Saccharothrix violaceirubra: one gene and its partner. The protein of the gene in region 2 interacts with the protein of the main gene of each other region in a pairwise test. Links are inferred from orthologs where the notes say so. Each region holds a gene or a part of one and is shown on either strand. Other genes may lie near its edges. The genes, in order: sufU and F4559_RS05195.

Region 1 (3,300 bases), 980 kb from region 2 along the record:
CCGGTGCTGCTGGCGATCAGCGCGAACTCCCCGTTCTTCGACGGCCGCGACACCGGCTACGCGAGTTGGCGCTACCTGGCGTGGAGCCCGTGGCCGTCGGCGGGGGCGCCGCCGTGGTTCGCCTCGGCCGAGGACTACCACCGGGGCGTCGGCGTGCTGCGGCGGTCCGGTGCGGCGTTGGACGAGGGGATGGTCTACTGGGACGTCCGGCTCTCCGCCCGGCACCCGACGGTCGAATTGCGGGTGTGCGACGTGGCGGCGACCGTGGACGAGGCGGTGCTGCTGGCCGCGCTGGTCCGGGCGATCGCGGTCATGGCCATGTCTGGCCGGCCCGCCTACCGGGTGCCGGACCTGTCGTTGCGCACGGCGCTGTGGCGCGCGGCGCGGGACGGGGTCGAGGGCGCGGGCGTCGAACCGCTCAGCGGTCGGCTGGTGGCGGCGGCGGACCTGGTGCGCGGGCTGGTCGAGTGGACGCTGCCCGCGTTGCGCGCGGCCGGCGACGACGACCTGGTGGTGGACGGCGTGTCCCGGCTGCTGGCCGACGGGTCGGGTGCGGTGCGGCAGCGGCGGGCGTTCACCCGACGCGGCGAACTCCGCGATGTGGTGGACCTGCTGGTCGCGCAGACCTGACCGGCCGACGTGCCGGGTCCGGCCGACCGGCGCATGCTGGACCGCGTCCGGAACAGGGAGGTTCGCCATGACCACAGCGCGCGACATCATGACCGCCGGCGTCCAGTGCGTCGACCAGAACGAGAGCCTGCTCGACGCGGCTCGGATGATGCGCGACCTGAACGTCGGGTCGCTGCCGATCTGCGGTTTGGACAACCGCCTGCACGGGATCATCACCGACCGCGACATCGTGATCCGCTGTATCGCCGACGGCCGGGACCCCGCCGAGATGAGCGCGGAGGAACTGGCCGGCCACCTGCACTGGGTCAACGCCGACGACGACGTGACCGACGTGCTCAAGACCATGGAGGACAACAGGATCCGGCGCGTGCCGGTCATCGACGACCACCGGCTGGTCGGCATGATCAGCGAGGCCGATCTGGCGCAACACCTCGACGAGCACCAGATCGCCGAGTTCGTGGAGCACATCTACGCCCGGTGAACGCGCGAAGGCCCGGACCGCGTGGTCCGGGCCTTCGTCGTCGGACGGGCTTCTCAGACGGTGAAGCCGAGTGCGCGCAACTGCTCGCGCCCGTCGTCGGTGATCTTCTCCGGGCCCCACGGCGGCATCCACACCCAGTTGATGCGGAAGTCGCTGACGATGCCGTTGCCCGAGTTGCCCACGAGCGCGGCGCGGGTCTGGTCCTCGATCACGTCGGTCAGCGGGCAGGCCGCCGAGGTCAGCGTCATGTCGATCAACGCCACGTTGTCCTCGTCCACGCGGATGTCGTAGACGAGACCGAGGTCGACCACGTTGATGCCCAGTTCCGGGTCGACCACGTCGCGCATGGCCTCCTCGAGGTCGTCCAGCGCGGCGACGTCCGCCTTCGGCTCGGGCAGCGGCGGCAGGCCCTCGACGCCGCGCACCACGTCCTCTTCGGTGCTCATGCCTTCGCTCCTTCGCTGCGCGCGACCGCGTCCTTGAATGCCATCCAGCCCAGCAGCGCGCACTTGACCCGCGCCGGGTACTTCGCGACGCCGGCGAACGCGATGCCGTCCTCCAGCACGTCCTCGTCCGGTTCGACCTGGCCGCGGCCCTGCATGAGTTCCACGAACGCGTCCAGCTTCACGAACGCCTCGTCGACGGGCTTGCCGACGACGAGGTCGGTGAGCACGGACGTGGACGCCTGGCTGATCGAGCAGCCCTGGCCGTCGTAGGACACGTCCGCGACCGTGCCCGCGTCGAGCCTGACCCGCAGCGTCACCTCGTCGCCGCAGGTCGGGTTGACCTGGTGCGATTCGGCGTCGTACGGGTCGCGCAGGCCGCGGCCGTGCGGGTTCTTGTAGTGGTCCAGGATGATCTCCTGGTACATCTGGTTCAGCTGCATGTCACGCCGTCCCGAAGAACTTCTGCGCCTCGCGGACGCCGTCGAGCAGCGCGGCGACCTCGTCGAGCGTGTTGTAGAGGTAGAAGCTCGCGCGCACGGTCGCCGCCGCGTCCAGCCGGCGGTGCAACGGCCACGCGCAGTGGTGGCCGACGCGCACCTCGACGCCGAGGCTGTCGAGCACCTGGCCGGCGTCGTGGGCGTGCACGCCCTCCAGCACGAACGACACCGCGCCGCCCCGGTCGACCGCCTCGGTCGGGCCGACGATCCGCACGCCGGGGATCTCGGCCAGGCCGCGCAGCGCCGCCTCGGTCAGCACGTGCTCGTGCTCGGCGATCCGGTCCATGCCGATCGCGGACAGGTAGTCCACGGCCGCGCCGAGCGCGACGGCCTGCGAGGTCACCGGGGTACCGGCCTCGAAGCGGGCGGGCGGGGGCGCGAACGTCGAGCCCTCCATCCGCACCGTCTCGATCATCGACCCGCCGGTGAGGAACGGCGGCAGCGCCTCCAGCAGTTCGCGACGCCCGTACAGCACGCCGATGCCGGTGGGGCCGAGCATCTTGTGCCCGGAGAACACCGCGAAGTCGACGTCCAGCGCGTGGAAGTCGACCGCGCTGTGCGGCACGGACTGGCACGCGTCGAGCACGACCAGCGCGCCGACCGCCTTCGCGGCGGCGACCAGCGGCGCGACCGGGTTGACGGTGCCCAGCACGTTGGACTGCTGGGTGAACGCGACGACCTTGGTGCGCGCCGTGATCACACCGTCCACATCGGACAGGTCGAGCCGGCCCTCGTCGGTGACGCCGAACCAGCGCAGCGTCGCACCGGTCCGCTGCGCGAGCTGCTGCCACGGCACGAGGTTCGCGTGGTGCTCCATCTCGGTGACGACGATCTCGTCGCCGGGCCCGATCCGGAACCGGTGCGCCTCGGGGCCGGCGGTCGCGGCGTTGCCCATCGCGTACGCGACCAGGTTGACGCCCTCGGTCGCGTTCTTGGTGAACACGATCTCGCCCTCGTCGACCCCGACGAACGCGGCGATCTTGCGCCGGGCGACCTCGTACGCGTCCGTCGCCTCCTCGGCGAGCTGGTGCGCGCCGCGGTGCACGGCCGCGTTGGCGGTCTCCAGGAACGCGCGCTCGGCGTCGAGGACCTGCCTCGGCCGCTGCGAGGTGGCGCCGGAGTCGAGGTAGACCAGCCGCTTGCCCTCGCGCACGGTGCGGCCCAGGATCGGGAAGTCCGCGCGGATGGCGGTGACGTCCAGTGGAGTAGCGGTGGTGGTCACTTCTCCGACGCCTCCTCTCGTCAA
Region 2 (3,311 bases):
TTCCAGTTTCGCCGCCATGATCGTCACCCGGCGGTCGATCTCGGCCCGGTGGGCGGCGCCGCGCCCCGCGTGGTGATCGGTCACACAGCCCTCATCGTCGCGGTGGTCCGGACCGTTTCAGTGGGTGGTACTGATCGTCGCGCTGGCCAGCACCAGGTCGCCCGCCGGGTCGGGGCGGTAGATGGCCACGGCCTGTCCCGGTGCCACGCCGCGCAGGGGCGCCCGGAGTTCGACGCGCAGTTCGCCCTCCACCAGTCGGGCCACGGCGGGTGCCGTGCCGCCGTGCGCACGCACCTGCGCGACGCACTCCACCGGACCGTCCAGGTCCACCCGCGTCACGGGTGACGTCGCCACGATCCCGGTCACCGCGAGCTTCTCGGCCGCGCCCACCCGCACGGTCCCGGTCACCGGCTCCAGCGACAACACGTACCGGGGTCGGCCGTCGGGTGCGGGGGCGTCGATGCCCAGGCCCTTGCGCTGCCCCACGGTGAACTCGTGCACGCCCACGTGCCGCCCGAGCACGGCACCGGTCTCGTCGTCGACCAGCAACCCCGGCTGCTCGCCCAGCTTGCGCGTCAGGAACCCCCGCGTGTCGCCGTCGGGGATGAAGCAGATGTCGTGGCTGTCCGGCTTCTCCGCGACCTGGAGGCCGCGTTCCGCCGCCTCGGCCCGCACCGCCGCCTTCGTCGAGTCCCCCAACGGGAACATCGCGTGCGCGAGCTGCTCGCGGGTCAACGACGCCAGCACGTACGACTGGTCCTTGTCGTCGTCGGCGCTGCGCCGCAACTCGATCCGACCGTCCACAGTGGACAGACGCGCGTAGTGCCCGGTGCACACCGCGTCGAAGCCCAGGCCGATCGCCTTGTCCAGCAACGCCTCGAACTTGATCCGCTCGTTGCACCGCAGGCACGGGTTGGGCGTGCGGCCGGCCGCGTACTCGGCCACGAAGTCGTCCACGACGTCCTCGGTGAACCGCTCCGCGAAGTCCCACACGTAGAACGGGATGCCGAGCACGTCCGCCGCGCGCCGCGCGTCGCGGGCGTCCTCGATCGTGCAGCAGCCCCGCGCGCCGGTCCGCAGTGTGCCCGGCTTGGCCGACAACGCCAGGTGCACGCCGGTCACGTCGTGACCCGCCGCCACCGCACGCGCCGCCGCGACCGCCGAGTCGACACCGCCGCTCATCGCCGCCAGGACCCGCATCACACCCCTGCCTTCTGCCGCTTCAACCCCGCGATGCCCGCCGCGCGGGCCCGTTCCACCACCGGCCCGATCACCGCCGCCAACTCCTCGACCTCGGCCGACGACGACGTATGCCCGAGCGAGAACCGCAACGACCCGCGCGCGAGCACCGGGTCCACCCCCATGGCCAGCAGCACGTGGCTGGGCTGGGCCACGCCCGCCGTGCACGCCGAACCGGTCGAGCACTCGATGCCCTTGGCGTCGAGCAGCATCAGCAGGCTGTCGCCCTCGCAGCCCGGGAAGGTCAGGTGCGCGTTGCCCGCCAGCCGGTGCACCGGGTCGCCGTTGACGATCACGTCCGGCACCGCGCGGCGCACCGCCGCCACCAGCTCGTCGCGCAACGCCGACAGCCGGGCCGCGGTATCCGCCCGCGTGTCCACGGCGTGCCGCACGGCCGTCGCCAGCCCCACGATCGCCGGCACGTCGACCGTGCCCGACCGCACGTCCCGCTCCTGCCCGCCGCCGTGCAACAGCGGCGTCGGCGCCACGTCCCGGCCCAGCAGCAGCACGCCCACGCCGTACGGCCCGCCGACCTTGTGCCCGGTCAGCGTCAACGCGTTCGCGCCGGACGCGGCGAAGTCGACCGGCACCGCGCCGACGGCCTGGACGGCGTCGGTGTGGAACGGCACGCCCTGCCCGGCCGCGACGGCGGCGAGGTCGGCGACCGGGTTGACGGTGCCGACCTCGTTGTTCGCCCACATCGCGGTCACCAGGGCGACGTCGTCGGACAGCACGGCGCGCAGCGCGTCGGCGGTGATCCGCCCGTGCCGGTCGGGCTCGAGCCAGGTCACCTCGGCGCCCTCGTGCTCGACCAGCCAGCCCACGGTGTCCAGCACGGCGTGGTGCTCGACCGAGGAGGCGACGATCCGCCGCGGCCCGGCGGCCCGCCGCGCCCAGTAGACGCCCTTCACGGCCAGGTTGTCGCTCTCCGTCCCGCCGCTGGTGAAGATCACCTCGGAGGGACGGGCGCCCAGCGCGTCGGCCAGGTCCTCGCGGGCCTCCTCGACCGCGCGCCGCGCCCGTCGTCCCGACGTGTGCAGCGACGAGGCGTTGCCCGTACCGGACATCGCCTGGGTCATCGCCGCGATCGCCTCGGGGAGCATGGGGGTCGTGGCGGCATGGTCGAAGTAGGCCATCAATCGTCCAGGGTAGCCCGCCGCAGACGGCCGGCGAGCACGGCACCGACCAGTGAGACGGCCACCATCGCCAGGTCGAACGGGACGACCGCGGCCGTGGGGTGCTCGGCCGACGCGATCAGGTCGATCATGACGCCGCCCAGGCCGACCAACAGCGCGGCCGTGAGCATGTCGCTCATCTGCAACGCCGACGAGTTGAACCCCCGGTCGGCGTCGGTGGACGCGCCGAGCGTGAGCACGCTCAGGCTGGACATGGCCATGCCCATGCCGGCGCCCGCGACCAGCCACAGCACCGGCGTCGCCCAGGCGGGTCCCCACGACGGTGCGACGAGCGTCACGCCCGCGATGCCGACCGCGTTGAGCACGAAGCCCGCCCGCACGAGCTTCTCGCGCGGGATGTCCGGTCTCCTGGCCTGCCACAGGGACGCGCCCGACCACCCCAGCGCGCTGATCGTGAGCGGCAGTCCGGCCGCGACCGCCGAATAGCCGTGCACCGACGTCAACGTCAACGGCAGGAACGCCTCCGCGCCGAAGAACGAGCCCGCGAGCAGACCGCGGGCCAGGATGGTGAACGGCAGGCCGCGCCGGGCGGACAGCGTGCCCTTGGGCAGCAGCACGCGCAGCGCGGGCACGAGGATCGCCAGCCCGGCCAGGCCCGCCACCAGGTTCAGGCCGTTCGGGTGCTGCGCGGCCCAGCTCAACGCCGAGACGCCGACACCGGCCGCGAGCGCCGCGAGCGGCAGGCCGCGCCGGGTGCCTTGATCGGGCGTGTGCGCGGGCAGCCCCCGCAGCACCGGCGTGATCAGCAGCACGGCGACCAGCACGAACGGCGCCAGCCCCAGGAACACCCACCGCCAGCCGACGGTCTCGGTGAGCCAGCCCGACAACGCCGGGCCGACCAGCGACGGCACGACCCACGCCGAGGACAGCACGCCG

The links.
Region 1: the proteins of F4559_RS05195 (region 2) and sufU interact in binary tests that used the Escherichia coli proteins (3 or more experiments, as listed by UniProt). The link is inferred for Saccharothrix violaceirubra from one-to-one orthologs.

The regions. Positions count from the first base shown.
Region 1 is NZ_JACHJS010000001.1:2,029,856-2,033,155, reverse strand. Bases 276-3,264 are described here. They hold sufU (Fe-S cluster assembly sulfur transfer protein SufU), read right to left. Parts: upstream 1,998-3,264; coding sequence 1,554-1,997; downstream 276-1,553. Other genes in these bases: F4559_RS10165 (cysteine desulfurase), read right to left, coding at 1,999-3,264; F4559_RS10175 (metal-sulfur cluster assembly factor), read right to left, coding at 1,165-1,557; F4559_RS10180 (CBS domain-containing protein), read left to right, coding at 698-1,111; F4559_RS10185 (carboxylate-amine ligase), read left to right, coding at 276-630. In the rest of the region: more of F4559_RS10185, read left to right, coding at 1-275; more of F4559_RS10165, read right to left, coding at 3,265-3,276. UniProt on the Escherichia coli protein: A scaffold on which IscS assembles Fe-S clusters. Exists as 2 interconverting forms, a structured (S) and disordered (D) form. The D-state is the preferred substrate for IscS.
Region 2 is NZ_JACHJS010000001.1:1,051,354-1,054,664, reverse strand. The notes cover bases 288-3,287. They hold F4559_RS05195 (cysteine desulfurase family protein), read right to left. Parts: upstream 2,376-3,287; coding sequence 1,200-2,375; downstream 288-1,199. Other genes in these bases: F4559_RS05190 (MFS transporter), read right to left, coding at 2,375-3,287; mnmA (tRNA 2-thiouridine(34) synthase MnmA), read right to left, coding at 288-1,200. Outside these bases: F4559_RS05205 (hypothetical protein), read right to left, coding at 1-84; more of mnmA, read right to left, coding at 118-287; more of F4559_RS05190, read right to left, coding at 3,288-3,311. UniProt on the Escherichia coli protein: Master enzyme that delivers sulfur to a number of partners involved in Fe-S cluster assembly, tRNA modification or cofactor biosynthesis. Catalyzes the removal of elemental sulfur from cysteine to produce alanine.